DNA from 3 places in the Rhizobium sp. ARZ01 genome. Region 3 is predicted to be linked to each of the others. Evidence: riboswitches for the same ligand, from Rfam matches in the RefSeq annotation. Region 3 holds a riboswitch; each other region holds the start of a gene.

Region 1 (7,544 bases), 380 kb from region 3:
CAGCGCTTCTTCCTGGTCGTGGGTGACAAAGATGAAGGTGATACCGGTTTCGAGCTGAAGACGCTTCAGTTCGATCTGCATCTCCTTGCGCAGCTTGTAGTCGAGCGCGCTCAGCGGCTCATCCAGGAGAAGCACCTTCGGGGCAGGCGCCAGTGCACGTGCCAGAGCCACACGCTGCTGCTGGCCGCCGGAAAGCTCGGTTGTCCTGCGGTGCCTTAGGCTCTCCATCCGCACGAGACGCAGCATCTCCTCCACGCGCGCAGCGATCACCGCCTTTGGCTTGCCCAACATTTCCAGACCGAACCCGATATTTTCACTGACGGTCATGTGCGGAAACAGGGCGTAATTCTGGAATACCGTGTTGATCGGCCGCTGATAGGGCGGCAGCGCAGCAATATCCTTGCCGTGCAGAAGAATTGCGCCGTCGGTCGGATATTCGAATCCAGCGATCAGCCGCAGAAGCGTCGTCTTTCCGCAGCCCGACGGGCCGAGAAGGGTGAAGAACTCGTTTTCACGGATCGAGACGGACACGCCTTCCAGCGCCTTGAAAGCCCCGAACAGTTTCGTGACGTCACGGATTTCAATTGCGGACTTCTCATCTGGCAAAGCGTGTCTCCCCCCTGCTAAGCCACATCCGCCGTATGACCGGCTGCAATGTCCTGTTGGGTGCCAGTAGAAAAAAGACTGAACACTTAGTCAATAAGTTTTTACGGCGAGACCCGATTTGTTGTCGTGTTGGCAACAAGGTCGGTATGGCCGTTCTCGTTGCCAAACGCTACTTGGGAGGAGGGCAGATGCCGCCACTGCTCGACTGTCTGGAGAATCGACTCCAAGTGCAATATGGGCGTGTGCAGGATAGGGGGATCACCCGCCTTCGCGCGAATGCGCCATGAACATCTCGGCAGGTGTTCTGAAGCCGAGGCACTTGCGTGGCAGTGAATTGAGGTGATGGGCGAGGGCGACGAGTTGGGACTGACCCCACCGTGGCCAGATCCGTGTCGCCAGGCATGAAGCGGCGGATGCGCTTGTTGGCGTTCTCGACGGCACCTTTCTGCCACGGCGAATTGGGATCGCAGAACCAGCTTCTCGCACCGATGCTATCTTCCAGAGCCCGATAGCCCATGAACTCCGTACCGCGGTCGAAGGTGAAGCTGCGGCGGGCATGCGACGGCAGGGGCGAGAACGCATGGATGATCTTGTCCATGATCGGCTGTGAGTGCCGGCTCCTGTTCTTGATCATGACCGTGTAGCGGCTCTTGCGCTCGACGAGGGTGGTGACGTTGGCTTCGCCGAGCGCGCGCCGAAAGATCCGAAGATCGCCTTCCCAATGGCCAAAGTCCGAGCGATCGTCAATAAATTCAGGACGTTGACCGATTCTGCAATCGATCGGGATGCGCGAACCGCGTGGCTGGCGGGTTCCGCGCCGTCGCCGTTTGCGCCGAGCCTCGGGAAGGTGGCGGTAGAGCCCCATAGATCGTTTCCGGGCAAATGCGGACGGGACTCACGCCATCGGCAACCAGGCGACCGGCGATCTGCTCCGGCGACCAATGCGCCTTCAGTCGATCGATCACGAACACGCGCAGATCGGGATGCCGCCTGAGCTTGCGCAAGCGCCGCCGCCGTTCCTTGGCTATGTCGTCAGCAACGGTGCAGTAGTAACCGCTGTATTCGGGAACTCGGCATCTTGAAACGTATTGCGTCTCAGTTCGCGATAGATCGTCGAGCGGTGACGGCCAAGCAGGCGCGCGATCTCGCCAACAGGGACCTTGCGTCCTTTCAGATGATGAAGTCGTCGACGATCGGGCAGGGAAAGCTGCGAATAGCAAAGCGACATGCGAAATATCTCCAATGCGAAACCATTGTTTTTATTGGCATGTCGCACTTGGAAATAGAATGTACCCGGCCACATACGGAGATTGCATAAGATAGATTATGGAACTTTCGAAGAGAAATTAGGGGTTATCGACCTGCTGTTCCACATTTTGACCACGGTGACTCGCCACAGGACATCGCCGACCCGCGGCGCACGACCTTTAGCTCACACATTGAGCGGGCTAACCTTCGGAGCACCGCCAGAGAGTGGTTCCGCGTTTCCAGGATGAGATATGGCCGATCTGGTGCCAAAGCCTCAATCGCCTATCATAGAAATGTTAGCGTGTTTGCGATCTCGCGCGGAATTGCGGGAACGACAAAACCGGCGAGATACTGGCATGAAGGCTGCGACAAATGCCCTTTTAGTATCCATGGCATCTGCGGAAACCTCTAGAGAAAGCCTCATTTCGATGGGGTTGAAGCGGCAGGAGCCGCGTCTTGGCCCCTGCCGCTTCGATCACATGGCGTGATCATCCAGTCACGCAACCGCCAAGCCGAACTTGACTACGACGGGCAGTTCGCCGCCCATCGATGTTCGCGAGCATCTCGTTCATCACGTACGAGCTGGGTGATTATGTCCGCGTGGGCGTCCTGGCGACCCCATTCTTCGAAATGCACAAGGGATCCAATCGAAAGGCGATCGCGCCAGCCTGCTTTTTCCAACTCGGGGCGATCATGATAGCCTTTCACCTGCCCGACACATAGATAGGCAATCGGAACAATTCGCTTCGGTATATTCAGAATACGTTGCACTGTTCCATTGTCGAAGATGCTCACCCAGCCAACGCCAAGCCCTTCGGCGCGCGCGGCAAGCCACAGGTTCTGGACCGCGCAGGCGGTGCTATAGAGATCCATCGCCCGAATGTGTGTGCGTCCGATCACGGCAGGTCCGGCTCGGTCGCGATCACAGACAACGCAGATATTAACAGGTGCCTCCATGATCCCTTCGAGCTTCAGGCCCCGATACGTGTTGCGAAGCGGTTCGGGAAACAAGAGTTCCGCCTCGGCATGCGCTTTCAGGAACGCGTCATGGACTTGCCGGCGCGTCCCCGTATCCCGAATTATGATGAAACTCCAAGGTTGCATGAAGCCGACCGAGGGCGCGTGATGCGCTGCGAGGAGGATACGACTTAGTAGTTCGTCCGGAATCGAATCCGGTAGGAACTCACCTCTCGTGTCTCTCCTTGTGAAAATGGCCCGATATACACCCGCACGCTCGGTGGGTGGCAGCGGCTGAGCCGGCAAAAGACCTGAATAGTCCATCGTATTCCCCTTGTGGACGCAGACCCGTCTCGTCGTCCGTACGGACGGGTCCATCTTTCACAGGCCGGTCTTCTGACTCAGGTTCATCCTGCAAGAGCGCCTTCCCAGCACCGCCAGTGGCATTGGCCCTTCCAGTCCCCCTCACAGCGTTGGGCACGTCGCGGATTTCCACCGCGTTCCCGATTCTCCCCTTTAGGCACGAACCTGCCCGGGCACCTGTGCAATGACGCGTACTATCATTCAGGCGTCGCAGGTCCAATAGCCACCTACGCCATCTGAGGCTTGGAGGCGCCAAAATGTCACTCAATATTTGTGCTGGCGCAAACTAACCACCATTTGTACGTCTACAGCATGTGGTATGACACTGGGAGACGTGGACTTTATTGCGTTTGCTGCGGTCGTCGCCTTGACCTGGCCTGTTGTGCCTGCTTTAGCCCTGTCAATTCTGTTCCATGCGAGGCCCGGCCGATGAGCGAACTGCGCGTACTTTCAGATGCCTTCATTCCCGAACTGCCGGGCCGCTACAAGGGCAAGGTTCGCGAGAACTACGATCTGCCCGATGGCAGCCGGATCATCATTGCCACGGACCGTCTCAGCGCCTTCGACGTGATCCTGACGTCGATACCGTTCAAGGGCCAGGTGCTGACGCAGACTGCGCGTTACTGGTTCGAGCAAACGGCCGACATCTGCCCGAATCACGTTCTGGCCTATCCGGATCCGAACGTGGTCATCGGCACGCGACTCGACATTTTGCCCGTCGAGGTCGTCGTGCGCGGCTATCTCGCCGGAACGACAGGCACGTCGATCCTGACCAAATACAAGCATGGCGAGCGCGAGATGTACGGCATCCGCCTGCCGGATGGGCTGCGCGACAACGAGAAGTTGCCGCAACCGATCATCACGCCGACGAGCAAGGCCTTCGACGGCGGCCATGACGAACCGCTGTCTGGAGACGAAATCCTGGCCCAGGGCCTGCTGACGGCCGAGCAATGGGAAACCGTTTCGCGTTATGCGCTGGCGCTCTTTGCCCGCGGCCAGGAACGGGCCGCCGAGCGCGGCTTGATCCTCGTCGATACGAAGTATGAGTTCGGCACCGACAAGGACGGCCGGATCGTCCTCGCTGACGAGATCCATACGCCCGACAGCAGCCGCTATTGGATCGCCGACGGCTACGATGAGGCTTTTGCAGCGGGCAAACGTCCGCAGAGCTTCGACAAGGATTTCGTGCGCGCCTGGGTCACAGAGCGTTGCGATCCCTACAAGGATCCGATCCCGGAGATTCCGGCCGACCTGATCGAGCAGACCTCAAAGGTCTACATCCAGGCCTACGAGACCATCACCGGGCAAAAATTCGGTCCCGATCTCACAGGTGGCACAGTCCTGGAACGCATTCGCACCAATTTGCGGCCATACTTCAATGAGTGATAACTGAATAAGCTCAGTAGGTTATGGGACTTTTCCGAGAGCCTGTACTAATCCGCGTACGTCGTGGTATCGAGGGAAATCGCCTCATCGGTAACGTCGAACTCGATGACCATCTGGTCGTAGGCGGGTTCGACGTGATCGGGCGTCTCGCTCATCACCTTGTCATAGTCCAGCGGCGTATGCATGTGGGTTAGAACCGCACGGGCCGGTGCCAGCCGCTCGATCCACTCCAGCGCCTCGCCGAGCGAAAAGTGGCTCGCGTGTGTTCGGTACTGCAGGGCGTCGATAATCAGCAGGTCGAGGCCGGCCAATCGATTGGCCGTCGCTTCCGGAAAGGCGCTGACATCGGTGCAATAGGCGACGTTGCCGACGCGAAAGCCGAGAGAATGGATTGACCCGTGAACCTGCAGCAGCGGGTCGAACCGGATGGCGCCCCCTGCTCCGCGGATAACCACCGGCATGTCGATAGGATCAATCAGGTTCGCAGTGACGATCGGCGGGTAGAAACTGCCGGGAGGCGTCTCGATGCAATACGGAAAACCCTCGCGAATGCGCGCCATCGTCTCTAAGTCAGCCCAGATCGGCACCTGCTTTTTGCTGTACTGGACGAAGCCACGGATATCGTCGATGCCGTGAATGTGATCGGCATGGGCATGCGTATACAGCACCGCGTCGATGCTCTTGACCTGCGCGGCGATCATCTGCTCGCGAAAATCCGGCCCGGTGTCAATTGCCACCGTCGTTCGGCCATCCGGCCCGATCTGCTCGACCAGCAACGCGGTCCGGGTGCGGCGGTTTTTCGGGTTGTTCGGATCGCAGTCGCCCCAGTCGCCGGTAATCCGCGGGACCCCTGGAGAAGAACCGCAGCCGAGAATGGTGAAGCGCCGGCGGTATGACACGATGTCAGACCCTCGGCATCTTGGAGAAGAGACGGAACGCGTTATCCGTCGTTATCGATGCGATCTCCGCGTCGCTCAGCCCCAGCGTCTCGGCCAGCACCGAAGCGGTATGCGCCACATAGGCCGGTTCGTTGCGCTTGCCCCGGAACGGTTTCGGCGCGAGATAGGGCGCGTCGGTTTCGACCAGCATTCGCTCTGTCGGAACCGTCTTTGCGATCTGGCGCAGTTCTTCCGACTTCGGAAAAGTCAAAATGCCGGAAAACGAAACGTAGCCGCCGAGTTCAACGCCGACGCGGGCAAGCTCCTCTCCTGAAGAGAAACAGTGTAGCAGGAATGGAAAGGCGCCCTTCCCCGTCTCCTCGGTCAGGATCGCCGCCATGTCCTCGTCGGCCGACCGGCTGTGAATGACCAGCGGCAGGCCGGTCAAACGCGCTGCGGCGATGTGGTTGCGCAGGCCCTCGGCCTGCGCCTCGCGCGGCGCGTTGTCGTAGAAATAGTCGAGCCCCGCCTCCCCGATCGCAACGACGCGCGGGTGTTCGGACAGCCGGACAAGCTCGTCCACCGTGACGTCGAGCTCCTCATCGGCGTTGTGCGGATGCGTGCCGACCGAGCAGAACACGGTCGGATATTTTTCGGCGATCGCCAGGATCTCCGGAAACTTCCGCACCCGCGTCGAGATTGTGATCATCTGGCCGACACCGGCGGCATGGGCGCGCGCCACGATGTCGTCGCGCTCGGCCTCGAAGTCGGCGAAGTCCAGATGGCAGTGGGTGTCGATCAGCATCGGCCTTTCCTCAGACCATTCAAGCCTCTGGCGCGACATAGCGCGGGAACACCGGCGTCGGCGCTTCCAGCGGCGTGCCGCTGACGAGCCTGCCCGCTTCACCAAGAGCGGCAAAGTCCCGCTTGTCGGCAGGCGCGGCGACGAGGTCCAAAAGCTTGCCCGCCGAAGCCGGCATGAAAGGCTGGAGCAGGATTGCAATCTGGCGCACCACCTCTGCGGTTACGTAGAGCACCGTGCCCATCCGCTCCGGATCGGTCTTTTTCAGCGCCCAGGGTGCCTCGCCGGCGAAATAGCGGTCGGCCTCGGACACGACGGCGATGATCGCGGTCAACGCCCGATGGATCATCAGCTTGCCCATCTCGTCGCGCGTGATCGCATGCAGCGCATCCGCAGACGCCAGCATGGTCTTGTCGGCCTCCGTCAGCGGTCCGCAGACTGGAATCTTCCCGTCGCAATTCTTGACGATCATCGACAGCGAGCGGCTGGCGAGGTTGCCGATGCCGTTGGCAAGGTCGGAGTTGATGCGGGTTGCGATCCCCTCCTCGCTATAGCTTCCATCCTGGCCGAAGGAGACTTCGCGCAGCAGGAAGTAGCGCATCTGGTCGAGGCCGAAATGATCCACGAGATTGACCGGATCGACGACGTTGCCGAGCGACTTCGACATCTTCTCGCCCTTATTGAGCAGGAAGCCGTGGGCGAAGACGCGCTTGGGCAGCGGCAGACCTGCCGACATCAGGAAGGCCGGCCAATAGACGGCGTGGAAGCGGATGATGTCCTTGCCGATCATGTGAATGTCCGCCGGCCAATATTTCGCCCGCGGACCGTTCGGATCCGTGAGATAGCCGGTGGCGGTGATGTAGTTGGTCAGCGCGTCGACCCAGACATACATGACGTGCGCTGGATCGTTCGGGACCTTAATGCCCCAGTCGAAGGTCGTGCGCGATACCGACAAGTCCTTGAGACCCGACTTGACGAAGGACATGACTTCATTGCGCCGCTCGGCCGGGCCGACGAAATCCGGCTGCGTTTCGTAGAGCTGCAGCAGTTTGTCCTGGTAGTTCGACAGGCGGAAGAAATAGCTTTCCTCCTCCACCCACTCGACCGGCGTGCCCTGCGGCCCGTAGCGCACACCATCGTCGCGCAGTTCCGTCTCGTTTTCCTGATAATAGGCTTCGTCGCGAACCGAGTACCAGCCGGAATAGCTGTCCTTGTAGATGTCGCCGGCATCGGCCATGCGCTGCCAGATGATCTGGCTCGCCTCGTGGTGGCGCGGCTCGGTCGTTCGAATGAAGTCGTCGTTG
Region 2 (7,544 bases), on a different contig from region 3:
ATGGAACCGTGCCCGCAGCGCGCCGTTGAAGACGACGTTGGCGACAGCCGCAATCGACATGCCGTGATGGTGCGCCATGTAGTTGCGCACGACCGCGCAGCGCTTGCCTTCCGGCACGCGCGTCGGGGTGAAGTCCACCGCGTCGTGGAAGCCGTAGACGCCGAGTGCACCGAGCTTGCGCAGTTCTTCCAGGTTTTCCAGTGCCGCCTTCGGCGCATACTGTGCAGCAAGCAGCGACGCGTAGGGGGCAATCACCGCGTTCTGGCCAAGGCCACGCTTCAGCCCGAGCGTAGGCACGCCGAAGTTGGTATACTGGTAGTTCATATCGTGGTCGCGGGCGTTGAAGGCCGCTTCCGAGATGCCCCAGGGCGTACCAAGCCGCTTGCCGTGATTCTGCTGTTCCTTGACGATCAGGTTGTTCGTCTGATTGAGGATGCCGCCCTGCGGCTCCTGCATGACGAGCGGCGGCATCAGGTACTCGAACATCGATCCGGACCACGAGACCAGCGCGCCGCGCGAGCCGATCGGCACGATCGGACGGCCGAGCTTGTACCAATGCTCGGTCGCAAGATCGCCCTTGGCAATCGCAAACAGGCTGGTGAGGCGGGCCTCAGACGCCAGAAGGTCGTAGCAGGCCTCGTCGAGCTCGTTCGTCTCGACGCGGTAGCCGATCGAAAGCAGGCGGCGCTCGGGACGGAAGAGGAAGCCGAAATCCATCGAGAACGCGATGTCGCGCGTGCGATCACGCAGCACGATGAGACGCTGGCGCAACGCCTCGATGCTGCCGAGGTCGAACACGCTGTCGGCAATGTGCGCCTCGCAGGTGGCAACCAGCGCATTCGCCCACTTGATCACTTCGCCGCTCTGGGCGCTCTTGATCTCGTGGTCGAGGTTGGCGATCAGCTTGTTGACGTCGCGCGCCAGCACCGCGAGGTTGATGACGCGGATCGAGGCGAATTCGTGCTCGCGCTTGACGGCGGCGAGCGCGTTGTGGAAGCCGGAGATGCGCTCCTCGATCAGTCGGCGCAGCGGCCGGACCGTCTTGCGATCGTCCGGCAGGTCGGCAAGCGTCTCCGACAGGATCGAGGCGACATCGCCGATACCGTCGAGGCTGCCGTGCAGGTGCGCAGACGGCGCCTCTGCCCATTCCCGGCAAAGCGATGACACCGCGATCAGGTGGCCGGCGAGGTTGCCGCTGTCGACGGCAGAGACATAGCGTGGCCCGAGCGTCTCCAGCGTGTTGGTGCGGTACCAGTTATAGAGATGGCCGCGGAACTTCGGCATGCCGTCGATGGTGGAGACGGTTTCCTCCAGGCGCCGCACGGTTTCCTCGAAGCCGATCCACCCGAAGTCGCGAGCAGAAATCACCGAGAGCAGATAGACGCCGATGTTGGTCGGCGAGGTGCGCTCGGCCAGAACCGGATGCGGCGTCTCCTGGAAGTTGTCCGGCGGCAGAAAGTGCTGCTCGGCGGTGACAAATTCTTCGAAATAACGCCAGGTGCGGCGGGCGATCTTGCGCAGTTCGGCCACCACGTCGTCCGGAGCGACCAGAAGGTCTTCGGCTTCCGCCGTCTGGCTGACATACCACGCAACCGCCGGCGAAAGCGCCCAGATGAGCGCAAACGGGATCGCGATGAACGGCAGCCCGGTGTCGGAAAACAGGGCAAGCGCGACGGAGATCGCAGCCAGCACCGGGGCCTGCCACATGTCGATGTAGTAGGACAGGATGCCGCCGCCACCCGAGCTGTGAACCTGCGCCGCCGTCCGCCACTCAAGCATGTGCTTGCGGCTGAAGAGCAGGCGAAACAGCGATCGAACCGTGGCGTCGGCCATGAGGGCGGCCTGATCGGCGATGAAGACGATGCGAAGCGCCACCTGGGCATTCGCCGCGCGAATGTCCGAAAGTATGGTCTGCAGATGGGCCCGGGCAACGATGTCACTGCGGCGCGGGACTGCACCTGTGAACAGCGAGAGCGTCGGCGCGACGAACAGCAGGAAGATCAAGACGAGCTGCCAGATCAGGGCCTGGCGCGGCTCCATGTAGTACCAGCCCATGACCGAGGCCACGAGCCAGCCAACCGGAATAAGGCAACGGCGCAGGTTGTCGTACATCTTCCAGCGTCCAAGCATGGAGACGTCGCTCGACGGTTTGAAGATGTAAGGCAGAAGCTGCCAGTCGCCGCGCGCCCAACGGTGTTGCCGCGAGGTCTCGACTTCGTAGCGGATCGGAAAGTCTTCGACGAACTCAACATCGGTCACCAGTGCGCATCGTGCGTAGGATCCCTCGAGAAGATCATGCGAGAGGATGGTGTTTTCTTCAATGCGCCCTTTCAGCGCCGCCTCGAAAGCATCGACATGATACAGGCCCTTGCCGGTGAAGGTGCCCTCGCCAGTGAGGTCCTGATAGACGTCGGACACGGTGAAGACATACGGATCGACGCCGCGATTGGCCGAGAAGATGCGCTGGAAGGTCGAGGCTTCGTCCCCGGTCGTCAAGGACGGCGAGACGCGCGGCTGCAGGATGCCGTAGCCAGCGACGACCTTTTGGGTTTGCGGATCGATCAGCGGGCGGTTGATCGGATGGAAAAGCTTGCCGACGAGCTTGGTCGCCGCATCGCGCATCAGGCGCGTGTCGGAATCAAGCGTCAGCACGTACTGCACGTTTGCTGGCACTACGTTGGCGCCGGGCAGGAAGCTCGTGTCGCCGTCGCCGCGCAAAAGCAAGTTCAGCTCATGCAGCTTGCCGCGCTTGCGCTCCCAGCCCATCCAGACACCCTCTTGCGGGTTGAACAGCCGGCGGCGATGCAGGAGATAGAAACGCGTGCGGCCATCATAGGCGTAGCGTGCCGAGAGCTGCGCGATTTCGCGCTTGGCATATTCGAGGACTTCCAGGTCCTCCGGTGTCTCCTCCACCTTGCTGTCGACCCAGTCGCTGACCAGCGCGAAGTAGATCTCGCCGCGCGGGTTGGCGAGGTAGTGGACCTCGAGGTTGCGGACCAGTTCATCGACGTGGTCGCGCTTGGAGATGAGGCAGGGGACCGCCACGAGCGTGCGCGCCTCTTCCGGAATACCTTCGCGGAACTCGTAACCGACCAGGCGTGACGGCTTCACCACGAGGGTGACCAGCGTATTGAAGAGGCCAACGGCCCCTTCCGATGCCGGCAGCGCGAAAAGGATCAGCATGATCAGCCAGGCGCCGTCGGGAATGTCCATCTGGCCGAGGAAATAGTAGACCCCGATCATCGCCAGGAGCGTCAGGATCGTCACCGGTCCCGCGATCGAGAACCAGCCGAGTGCCCGCGTGAAGCGGACCAGGTATTGCACGATCGACGGGCGATAGCCGATGCGCTCTTCCAGCAGCTTGCGCTTTGCGCCGACCAGGTAGGAGCCGACATTGGCCTCATGGGCACCGGCGATATTGCCGGCGGCCATGTCCTCGGCGGTCATCGCGAGCGCGGTCTGCGTCACCTCCAGTTCCGTCCTGCCGGAGCGCCGGGCAAGTTTTTCGATGGTGTCGCGATAGGCATTGCGCGAACCGAAATCGAGATCGGTGTAGTCCGACCCTTCGCGAAGGGCCGCGTCCAGCCGGCTGACGCTCTCGACCCAGACCGGCCATTCCGTGTCGTCGATCGCCCGCAGGCTCTTGATGAGGTTGCTCATCGTGGCGTTGCCCGACGACAGGCGGTTCTGCTCGGCGACGAGCACTTCCTCCAGATCGCTGCCGCGCGCCTCGATCTGTCTTTCCAGCCACTGGATCGCAGCGCCGGACGCCTGAAGGCCGTCACGCAGGCGGTACAGGAGTTGCGCGACAAAGGTGTTGTCGGCGACGAGGTCTTCGATCCCGCGCAGTATGATGACGCTCTTCTCCGGATCGTTCTGCCGGATCAGCTCATCGGCAACCTCGTTCGCCTTGCGGCGCATGCCGCGCGACCGCTCGACGCGGCTCGAAATGCGGCGCAGGTTTTCGACGAGGATGAACCGGACGATGGATGGCAGAGCCCAAAGCTCGCCGATCTTGAGGGCTTCGACCTTCTGGAAGCCCTCGACGATCGCCGTCAGGCTTTCGCGCGAGACGCTGCTGTGGGTGTGGGCGACATAGAGCCAGCCCAGCGCCATGGTGCGGGGGATCTCGACGTCGCCGACTTTCATCGTCGGCAGCTGGCGGTAGAAGCGGCGCGGAAAATCGCGGCGCACTTCCTGGATTGCTTCCTCGACAACATAATAGTTGTCGAGCAGCCACTCGGCCGCCGGCGTAATGGTGGCGCCGGCTTCGACGTCGCGGGCGATCGTCTGATAGACCCGGAAGATCTCCCGCTCGTTTTCCTTTTGTCGGGCGCGAAACTCGAACGGCTTGAAGCCCGGCAGGGCGCTTGCCCCATCACGTGCCAGGTCTTCTCCGCAGGCACTCAGCTCTTCGAGGGTGAAATAGGTATCCCGGATCGAATCGTTGTAGTCGATCTGCTTGGATTCCGTCTCGCGCGACGAAGACTGAGGTCTATTGTGCAGGGGCATTTGCTTGTTTCTAGGTTCGAGCAACGTTGATGTATCCGGCAATCATCGGACCGCGGATCGACTTCGGCGAACGGATTTCATTTGCGTTCCGCCGTGAACCATGACGCCATCATGCGTCTACTCCGCATCGCCAATCCCGAGGGGCCGACAAACGTAAGGCCGCACGCCTCAAGGGTGCGAGATGGATCAAGCGACACGCAAACGTGCATCGCGGCCGCGCTGTGCATGAAAACAGCATTTTCTAGCCGCAAAGACAGGTTGTTGCAACAAGACTGGAACGCAAGGGCAACACCCTCCGAGAATTGATGGCCGTGGATATCCAGCCTACCGCCTAATCGATCGGCGCTGAACGGGACCTGAACGCAACCAGTGAATGTCGGTTTCACGGCGCTTCGTTTTTCCTGTCGAGACTGAAATCGATGCGTTGACACAATCGCCCGGAACTGGCCATTTGCCCCCATCAGGGTTCTTTCGAATCGTCTTCGATCCGGAAGCTAAGAGGGAAGCCGGTGCGAATGTCCCGCAAGGACGTCAAGACCGGCGCTGCCCCCGCAACTGTAAGCGGCGAGCTGCTGTCGCCCACGCCACTGGCACAAAATCGTGCCGGGAAGGCAAGACAGCCGCACCGACCCGCAAGCCAGGAGACCTGCCCTGATGAACTTGTAACGTCCATGGGCGGGGTGTCCCACGGGTGCGCTTGCTCCGCAAAAGGCGGAACTCCAGCTTGCGTGCGTCCGGTCATCCCCCAATTGCATTGGGGAAGTCATGCTAGCCACCATCGAATCCAACCCTTCCGAATCCGGGCGACCGGAATCGGTGTTCGTCTCCTGGCTGCTTTGGCAGCCACGCGAGGCTGACCTTCCGATCGAAGCCTTGAAAGAGCTCAGCAAGCTCGCACGCTACGCGGATCGCGATCCCGATATCGTGCGCCTGCGTTCCCTCTTCGCCACGCTGGCGGGGCAGACCGGGAGGCCACACTAGAATTACTACATAAAGACATATTGACATAAAGATATCCTTATGTGATCTCCGATGCAGACATTCTGCATCGGAGGGCTTTGCCATGGCATCGGCCAACCTCGACGACCTCTTTGGTCCCGAACTTCAACCCCGCACTGGCAAAGACATAGCCGAGGCGCTTCATGCTGCAGCGAGGGAACGCATTCTCGTTCTCGACGGCGCCATGGGCACGGAAATCCAGACGCTCGGCCTGGTCGAGACGGATTTCCGCGGCAGCCGATTCGGCGATTGTGCCTGCCACCAGCAGGGCAACAACGACCTTCTGACGCTTACGCAGCCGGCCGCGATCGAGGACATTCATTATCGTTATGCGATGGCGGGCGCCGACATCCTCGAGACCAACACGTTTTCTTCCACCACGATCGCCCAGGCCGATTACGGCATGGAGGACATGGTTTATGAGCTGAATCGCGACGGCGCCCGGCTGGCGCGCCGCGCCGGCTTGCGGGCACAGGAGAAGGATGGCAGGCGCCGCTTCGTCGCCGGCGCGCTCGGTCCGACAAACCGCACCGCCTCGATCTCGCCGGATGTCAACAATCCGGGCTATCGCGCCGTCACCTTCGACGATCTTCGCATCGCCTATGCCGAGCAGCTGCGCGGCCTCATCGACGGCGGCGCCGACATCATCCTGATCGAGACGATCTTCGACACGCTGAACGCCAAGGCCGCGATCTTCGCTACCAAGGAGATATTCGCCGAGAAAGGCATCGTGCTGCCGATCATGATCTCCGGCACGATCACCGACCTGTCCGGCCGCACCCTCTCCGGTCAGACCCCGGAAGCCTTTTGGAACTCGGTGCGCCATGCCGAGCCCTTCTCCATCGGCCTCAACTGTGCACTCGGCGCCAATGCGATGCGCGCCCACCTCGACGAAATTTCTTCCGTCGCCGGCACCTTTGTCTGCGCCTATCCAAACGCCGGCCTGCCGAACGCGTTTGGCAAGTATGACGAGACGCCGGAGCAGATGGCCGAGCAGATCGAAGGCTTCATGCGCGACGGCCTCGTCAACATCGTCGGCGGCTGCTGCGGCTCAACGCCGGCCCACATCAAGGCGATAGCCGGCGCGGCCGCCCGCCACAAACCGCGGGCGATCCCGGACATTCCCCGCCACATGCGGCTTTCCGGGCTCGAACCTTTCACGCTGACGAAGGACATCCCCTTCGTCAACGTCGGCGAGCGCACCAACGTCACCGGCTCGGCCAAGTTCCGCAAGCTGATCACATCAGGCGACTATGCAGCGGCGCTCGACATCGCCCGTGATCAGGTGGCGAATGGCGCCCAGGTCATCGACATCAACATGGACGAGGGCCTGATCGATTCCGCCAAGGCGATGACGGAGTACCTGAACCTCATTGCCGCCGAGCCGGACATCGCCCGCGTGCCGATCATGATCGACTCATCCAAATGGGAAGTGATCGAGGCCGGCCTGAAATGCGTCCAGGGCAAGCCTCTGGTCAATTCGATCTCGCTGAAGGAAGGCGAGGAAGCCTTCCTGCATCACGCCCGCCTCGTGCGCGGCTATGGCGCCGCCGTCGTCGTGATGGCCTTCGACGAGAAGGGCCAGGCCGATACGAAGCAGCGCAAGGTCGAAATCTGCGCCCGCGCCTACAAGATCCTGACGGAACAGGCCGGCTTCCCGCCCGAGGACATCATCTTCGACCCGAACATCTTCGCGGTCGCGACCGGCATCGAGGAACACGACAACTACGGCGTAGACTTCATCGAGGCGACGCGCCAGATCGTGACGACCCTGCCGCATGTGCATGTCTCCGGCGGCGTCTCCAATCTCTCTTTCTCCTTCCGCGGCAACGAACCTGTCCGCGAGGCGATGCACGCCGTGTTCCTCTACCACGCGATCCACGCGGGCATGGACATGGGCATCGTCAATGCCGGCCAGCTCGCCGTCTACGACACGATCGAACCGGACCTGCGCGAAGCCTGCGAGGACGTGGTGCTGAACCGCGTTCCGAAGGCCGGCGGGACGGCGACGGAACAGCTTCTGGAGATCGCCG
Region 3 (7,544 bases):
CAGATCGTGCTCGCGGTTGTCCTGGTTCTGGACGATCGCCTGAAGGCTCTTCATGCGCGCCTCCAGCCGGTCGCGGCTGGAAACGTCCTCGCCTTCGCCCGCATAGGCATGCGCGCCCCAGGCAAGCCAGGCCTCGGCGAGATCGCCGCGATCCTTCCACAGGCCCTCGTCCATCATCGTCTGCAGACCGGCGCCGTAGCTCCCCGGCCTGGCACCGAAAACGCGGTAGCCGGCCTGCGCCAGCGCCTCTCCTTCACCGATGCCGTCGGCGGCCAGGCTCGCCGCCTCGGCACGCATCCGGGCGGCGATCGGATTGTCCTCTGCGTCTTCGTCGAGCGCTCCGATCGCGCGAACCGCGCGGTCGAACAGTGCGATCTGCTCGGGGAACGCATCGCGGAAGAAGCCGGAGATCCGCAGCGTAACGTCGACACGTGGACGGCGCAGCATGGCGGGCGGGATGATCTCGTAGCCGGTGACGCGGCGGGAAACCGTGTCCCACACCGGTTTCGCACCGATCAGCGCCAGCGCCTGGGCGATATCGTCGCCGCCAGTGCGCATGTTGGACGTACCCCAGGCGGTGATGCCGAAGGACGTCGGCCACTCGCCGTGGTCCTGGGCATAGCGCGTCACCAGCAGTTCAGCCGATTTCTTGCCGAGTTCCCAGGCGGCGGGCGTCGGCACGGCACGGCTGTCGACCGAATAGAAATTCCGACCTGTCGGCAGCACGTCCGGCCGTCCACGCGTCGGGGCACCGGACGGACCAGGCTCCACGAAACGGCCGGAAAGCCCACGCATCAGTGCTGCCATTTCGGCCTTGCCGCAAGCCTCGATCGACGGCTTGATTGATGCGTTCACCTGGTCCAGTACAGCGCGGGTGGCCGTCCAGCCAGCCGGGCATGGTAAGTCTCCCGAGACGAGCTTCGCCGCCAGCATCTCGATGCGTTCGACCGCGTCGCCGGCCGTCCGCCACGGCGTCTCGGATTGCGCCGCGAGGATATCAGGTTTCGGACAGCCCCAAGGGGCAGAGGGGTCGCAGTCCAGCGGGTCGAACGTGGCACGCCCTTCTCCAAACTCAAGCAGGTCTCCTGCAATCGCTCGCTGCAGACTAGCGTCACCGCACTCGCCTAAGCCCCGCGGCACCCGCGCCAGCGCCAGTGTCAGGTCGGTCAGAAGCCGCCCCGACGGCGAGACGCCGAAGATATGCAACCCGTCGCGAATCTGCATTTCCTTCAGGTCGCAGAGATAGGCGTCGAGCTTCTGCAGTGCCGTCTCTTCTCCATCCGATTTCGCAATACCCGCATCCTGGTCGAGACCGATGTCACGGACGAGATCGAGGATCTGCTTGCTCAGAAGCTTGATGCGACGGGGATCGCCGCCCGAGGCGTCGTAATACTCGTCGACCAGCGCCTCCAGGTCCTTCAACGGCCCGTAGGTTTCGGCGCGCGTGAGCGGAGGCGTCAGGTGATCGATGATGACGGCAGCAGAGCGGCGCTTGGCCTGCGTACCCTCGCCCGGATCATTGACGATGAAGGGATAGAGATGCGGCACCGGCCCGAAGACAGCCTCCGGATAGCAGGTCTCCGACAGCGCCAGCGCCTTGCCCGGCAGCCATTCGAGGTTACCATGCTTGCCCACATGGACGATGGCATGCGCGCCAAAAACTTCGCGTAGATAGGCATAGAAAGCGAAGTAGCCGTGCGGTGGCACGAGATCCGGCGAGTGATAGGTGTCCTTGGGATCGATGTTGTAACCGCGCGCTGGCTGGATGCCGACGAGCGTCTCGCCGAAACGGGCAAGCGGCAGGGCAAAAACATCGCCCTTGACGAATGGATCGGCCTCCGGCGCACCCCAGCGGCTGCCGACCTCTTCCTGAATCGATCTCGGAAGACTTTCGAAGAAGCACCTGTATTGATTCAGCGAAATCGTCTCGCGGATTTCGCGACCATCGCTTGCTGCATTGGTCGGTCCGGCCATCAGATGGGCCATCAGTGCGTCGCCATCGGCCGGCAGGCTACCGACGGCATAGCCGTCCGCCTTCATGACGCGCAGAATTTCCAGCGTACCGGCCGGCGTGTCGAGGCCGACGCCATTGCCCAGCCGGCCGTCGCGGTTCGGGTAGTTTGCCATGATGAGCGCAACGCGGCGCTCATCCGTATTTGCCCGGCGCAGGCGTGCCCAGTTGGCGGCAAGCCGTGCCGAGAAGCGGATGCGATCCTCGACCGGCTCCAGGCTGACGATGTTCGTTTCGACATCGGCATCCCAGCGGGCGGCGGCCTTGAAGGACACGGCTCGCGCCAGCACCCGGCCATCCACCTCCGGCAGGGAGACATTCATGCCGAGATCGCGCGCCATCAGCCCCTGGGCGGAGGCCTGCCAGGCATCGCGCGACGAGCCGGAAAAGATCACCTGCAGCACCTGCGCGCCCGTCTCGTCCAGCACGGTCGGCTTGCGATTGGCGCCCGGCGCCGAAACGGCGAAGCTGGTGGCATTCAACACGACATCAGGCGCAACCGCCGCAAAGGTGGCGCGCACGGTCTCGGTCGAGGCTGGATCTTTCAGGCTGGAGACGAAGATCGGTAGTGCCCGCACGCCTTCGGCCGCAAGCGCTTCTATCAGCATCTCAATCGGCCGCGTTTCACCGCTCTGGACGTAGGCGCGGTAGAAACTGATGGCGACGGTCGGCGCTTCGCCTCCCTCGGTGACACCGTTGACAGAAAGCTTTTGCCATTGGTCAACGTCGATGACTCCCCTGCCCGGCCAGCAGATACCCGCCTTCTCCAGCGGCACGGAGGGCGCCGGCTTTTCGCCACCGAACACCAACGCGTCCGCATAGGATAGGAAGCGGGCGGCGTTTTCGGCTCCGCCTTCCGTCAGGTATTCCCACAGCCGCAGCCGGTCCTCCTCGGCGATGCGGTTGAACGGCACCAACCCATCGTCGGGCCGATCGTCACCGGGCAACGCCACCACGGAGATGCCGTTCGCCACCGCGGTCGCGTGCAATGCTTCGAGCACGTAACGGAAATAGCTCGCCCCGCCGAGCGCACGGATGACGATCAGTTTCGCATGCCGAGCCGTCCGCTCGACATAAGTATCGACCGACATGGGATGGGTGAGCGATGCCAGGCTGGCAAGCCGCAACCGCGTCGAGGAATCGCGGCCACGGTGCGCCGCCGCAATCGACGCGAGTTCAGTGTCCGCCGCCGAGAGGAACAGGATATCGCCCGGCGACTGGCCGAGATCGATCGCCTCCTTGCCGTCGGCGATCGTGCCCTTTTGTGCTAGAAGGAGATGCAAACCGGCCTCCCTTTTGCCGAATGCCTCGGCACCGCCCTGCCCTTCAGGCTGCCGCGGCGGCGATCGCCGCGCGAACGGCAGTCTCGTCCATGTCGTGCAGACCGATCACGACAAGGCGCGTCCCGCGCGTCTCGCCCGACTGCCAGGCGCGTTCGAAATACTGGTCAATGCGGCTTCCGACAGCCTGGATCAAGAGGCGCATCGGCTTGCCGGGGACATCGGCGAAGCCCTTCAGACGCAGAACGTCGTGCTCTGTAATCACCCCTTTCAGCCGCTCGATGAAGACGGCCGGATCAGCGACGGGGCCGAGCTCGACGACGAAGCTGTCGAACTCGTCGTGGTCGTGATCATGCTCCTCGCCGTTCTCGTGCTCCAACTCATGGTGCGACTTGCGATTGGCAATGTCCTCCTCCGTGCCGATGCCAAGGCCGAGCAGGACGGCAGCGGCGACATCGCCGTTCTTCGCTTCGATCATCGCCGGCTTGCGGGCAATGCGGGAGGCGACTTCCTCGCGGACCATCTTCAGTCCTGCGGCGTCGATCAGGTCGGTCTTGTTGAGCACGATCAGGTCGGCGGCCGTCAGCTGGTCCTCGAACAGCTCCTCCAGCGGGCTTTCGTGATCGAGGTTCTCGTCTTCAATCCGCAAGGCATCGACCTTGTCATGGTCATCGGCAAAGCGACCGGCGGCAACCGCGGCGCTGTCCACCACGGTGACGACGCCATCGACCGTCACCTGAGTCTTGATTTCCGGCCAGTTGAAGGCGGCGACGAGCGGCTGCGGCAGCGCCAGGCCCGAGGTTTCGATGACGATGTGGTCGGGGCGGTTCTCGCGCTCGAGCAGCTTCGACATGGTCGGAATAAAATCGTCGGCGACCGTGCAGCAGATGCAGCCGTTGGTCAGCTCGATGATGTCATCCTCGCTGCAGGCCTCCGCACCACACCCCTTCAGCACGTCGCCATCGACGCCGAGATCACCGAACTCGTTGATGATCAGCGCGATCCGCTTGCCATTGGCGTTCTGCAGCAGGTTGCGAATCATCGTCGTCTTGCCCGCGCCGAGGAAACCGGTGATGACGGTGGCGGGGATCTTTTGCTGGAGCATAGGCTCAACCCTTCATTTTCAGCGGCAGGCCTGCCGCGACAAAATAGACTTCGGTGGCGACCGACGCCACCTGTTGGTGCAATCGCCCGGCGTGGTCGCGAAATTCGCGCGCCATCTTGTTGTCCGGCACGATGCCGAGGCCGACTTCGTTCGAGACGAAGAAAAGCTTGCCCGGCGCAGTCACGATCGCAGCGGCTAGATCGTCGAATGCAGCGTTCATGTCATGCCCTTCGAGCATCAGGTTCGTCACCCACAGCGTCAGGCAGTCGACAAGAAGGGCACGGTCGTCGCGCGCGGTGTCGTTGATACATTCCGGCAGTGCCAACGGTTCCTCGTGGGTGACCCACCCATGGCTGCCGCGCTGCGCCTTGTGCTGCTCGATACGCTCGCGCATCTCATCGTCCCAGGCCCTGCCCGTCGCGATGTAGTGCTTCGAAAGGCCCGTCTCTGCGACCAGCCTCTCTGCAAATGCGGATTTTCCGGAACGCGCACCGCCCAGAACCAGGACGGCTCCGGGCGATACGGTTTTCATCAGGCTGCCTTTGCGATCTTCTCGTTGGCGAAGCCGAGCGAGAGGCCAAGCACGATCCAGAAGAACAACGTCGTGGCGAGCGCCGCCACGGCGAACTCCGCGCCGAGGACAGCAGGCACGTCGCTGGCGAGGTCCGTCGGCTGCGGCGCGCCATAGACGTGCGGCGCCGCAATCAGGGCCATGCCGGCGACTTTGGCACCCAAACCGTCCTTCAAAATCAGGAGGTAGAGCCCGCCCGCCGAAAGGGCGACCGTCCCCAGCCACCAGACCTGCCGCTCGGCAAGGTCGGCTGCCGGAAAGCCGGGAAGCTCCGGCGGCAGACCGATGGCCGGCAGCAGGTGCACGGCAAGCCAGCCGGCAGCCCCCCAGAGAGCGCCGTTAGCGACCGTGATCGGGTTGCCCGTCACGAGGCTGACGCCTGCGAGGAGCAGGCCAAAGCCCGCACCCGCCACCAGATTGGCAAGCAGCGTGCCGGAAAACCGGCTCATGCCGAACATGATGCCGCCTTCCTCTTCGTCATGCGCAGCGCCGCCATGAGCGTAGGCGACGGACACCGGCGAGAGATAGGAACCGACCTTTGATAGGGCGGCACCCAAATCAAGGGCAGAATGCTCTTGCGTTGTCTGAAGATGGGTCTCGGTGCCCGTTCCAGCCGGTGCCGTCTCGGCTCCGCCGCCTTCATACTCCTCGGCATGAAGGATGAGCGGAATCACGCGCGCCTCCTGGGCGACCGTCATCAGGGCGCCAGAGAACAGCCCGGCCACCAAGGCGGCCAGGAGATATTTGACGATCATGTCATCCCCCTTAGTGGCAGGGGAAGCCGTAGGAGTGGCGAGTGTCGTGCGCGGTATCGTGCAGGACCGACGAATTGGCGAGGCCTGCGCCGAACACCAGGAATCCGCCGAGCAGAAGCGCTACGAGACCGGCATAGAGACGATCGTTGAGGGAAAGGGAAACAGAAGAAACGTTAGCAGCCATGACAACCTCCGTGCTGGCAATGGGGAACATCCCCTAGGCGGGCACTATGCCCTTCATTGGAGGCAGGTCTCCTGGCTCGTGGCGTCAGGTGCATTGCACCAACGGTCCATCCTCGCCTTCCCGGATGAAAGCAGCATGAAAGGCGGACGATTCGTAGAGATAGAGGCGTCCAGACCCCGGTTCATCATGCCGCCACCCAGTGGCTTTGCCGATCGCTTCAAGACCGGCTGGATAGGCCTCGCCACTCTACAGTCGCGGGGTCGGCCGTGATTGGAGCGCCCTGATTGGGTCCACCCCGTCACATTCCCATTTACGCGCCCGTTCGTTTCCGGACCGGCGCGCCATCCAATAGGCGATGATTATGCCCGGCGAGCGAGGAAGTCAATCGACCGTCAGCGTCATCCATATTCCGGAAACCGGCGTCACGACACCGGCCCGATCAATAACCGGGGCCGCTCCGCCGCATGCCGCCCTGATAGACCGGACCGTCGTAGTATCTCTCGACCGGCCCCTCGTAGTAGCCGCCGTAACCGCCGACGGGACCCTCCAGGTAACCGTCGACCGGCCCTTCGTATACGCCATAGCCGTCGACCGGCCCCTCGTAGATCCGATAATCATCATTGGCGTAACGGTTATCTTGATAGCGCTGCCGCGCCACACGCTCGCGATTGCGATTCGCGGCGAACTGGCCCGATTCGCGCAGTTGGCGATACTGCTTGCGGGTGAGGTAGCCATCGGCGCTATAGCCGAGCGAACGCTGCCATGCCGCAATTGCCGACCGGGTTCGCGGACCAAATACGCCATCGGCGCCGCCCGTGCTGTAGCCGAGCGCATTCAGCCAACGCTGCGATTGGGCACGCGTGCCGGCATCAAGATAGGCTTCGCGGACGTCCGGCGGCGTTTGGTACACCGTCGTCTGTGACTGCAGTTTTTGCCTGGCAGCAGGCTGTTCGGTAACGACACCGCTTGCGCTCGCATTGTCCTCTACCGTCGTACCGTCATCCTGTGCCGTCGTACCGATGTTGGTGTTTTTCTCGAGGTCGGCCAGGCGCCGGCGCGCCTGCTTGGAAAACCGGCCATTCGGATACTCGCTGAGATATTTTTCGAAGGCCTCGGCCCGGCCGTTGAGAACAGCGCGGCTCCAGCTATTGTCCTCGCGCCGAGCGAGACGCTCGGCCTCGTCGCTCTCAGCCTTGGTCGCCGTACCCGCTGCAGTCGAGCCATCCAGCTCGGTGGGCAGGGCTTCAGCATCCAATGCATCTGCGGCATTTGGAGTTTGCACCGGCGCGGTCGGTTCGGAGCTGGCCTTCGCAGCCTGCTCGGCCTTCAGCCGCGCTGCCTCTGCGGCCTCTTCGGCCTTGGCGCGTTCGGCTTCAGCCGCTGCTTGCGCAGCCTCTGCCTTTGCCTTTGCTTCTGCCGCTGCCGCGTCTGCCTTGGCCGCAGCCTCAGCTGCAACCCAGGCATCCTGTTCGGCCCTGATCCGAGCAGCCTCAGCGGCCTCTTCGACGCGCTTACGCTCCGCCTGTGCAGCCGCCTGCTCGGCATCAGCCTTTGCCTTTGCTTCTGCCGCTGCCTTGGCTTCTTGTTCCGCCTTCAGGCGCTCTGCCTCGGCCTTCGCCTGTTGCTCCGCCTTCAATC

The links. A riboswitch is a leader RNA that binds a small molecule or an ion and turns the genes downstream of it on or off. The one in region 3 is predicted to bind cobalamin.
Region 1: linked by a shared signal. The riboswitch ahead of bluB (5,6-dimethylbenzimidazole synthase) and the one ahead of IB238_RS08435 (CbtB-domain containing protein) in region 3 are both predicted to bind cobalamin.
Region 2: linked by a shared signal. The riboswitch ahead of IB238_RS18740 (hypothetical protein) and the one ahead of IB238_RS08435 (CbtB-domain containing protein) in region 3 are both predicted to bind cobalamin.

The regions. Positions count from the first base shown of each region.
Region 1 covers NZ_JACVAE010000001.1:1,381,183-1,388,726, forward strand. Annotated here, with positions in the region: gene IB238_RS06615 (ABC transporter ATP-binding protein) at 1-606, opposite strand, end outside; partial or broken gene IB238_RS06620 (IS30 family transposase) at 865-1,834, opposite strand; gene bluB (5,6-dimethylbenzimidazole synthase) at 2,377-3,135, opposite strand; cobalamin riboswitch at 3,180-3,370, opposite strand; gene IB238_RS06630 (phosphoribosylaminoimidazolesuccinocarboxamide synthase) at 3,613-4,560, shown strand; gene IB238_RS06635 (MBL fold metallo-hydrolase) at 4,608-5,459, opposite strand; gene IB238_RS06640 (TatD family hydrolase) at 5,464-6,243, opposite strand; gene metG (methionine--tRNA ligase) at 6,263-7,544, opposite strand, start outside.
Region 2 covers NZ_JACVAE010000003.1:299,225-306,768, reverse strand. Annotated here, with positions in the region: gene IB238_RS18745 (glucoamylase family protein) at 1-4,512, opposite strand, end outside; cobalamin riboswitch at 4,959-5,181, shown strand; gene IB238_RS18740 (hypothetical protein) at 5,278-5,493, shown strand; gene metH (methionine synthase) at 5,576-7,544, shown strand, end outside.
Region 3 covers NZ_JACVAE010000001.1:1,759,311-1,766,854, forward strand. Annotated here, with positions in the region: gene cobN (cobaltochelatase subunit CobN) at 1-3,294, opposite strand, end outside; gene cobW (cobalamin biosynthesis protein CobW) at 3,338-4,396, opposite strand; gene cobU (bifunctional adenosylcobinamide kinase/adenosylcobinamide-phosphate guanylyltransferase) at 4,401-4,928, opposite strand; gene IB238_RS08430 (CbtA family protein) at 4,928-5,722, opposite strand; gene IB238_RS08435 (CbtB-domain containing protein) at 5,733-5,906, opposite strand; cobalamin riboswitch at 5,950-6,259, opposite strand; gene IB238_RS08440 (peptidoglycan-binding protein) at 6,346-7,544, opposite strand, start outside.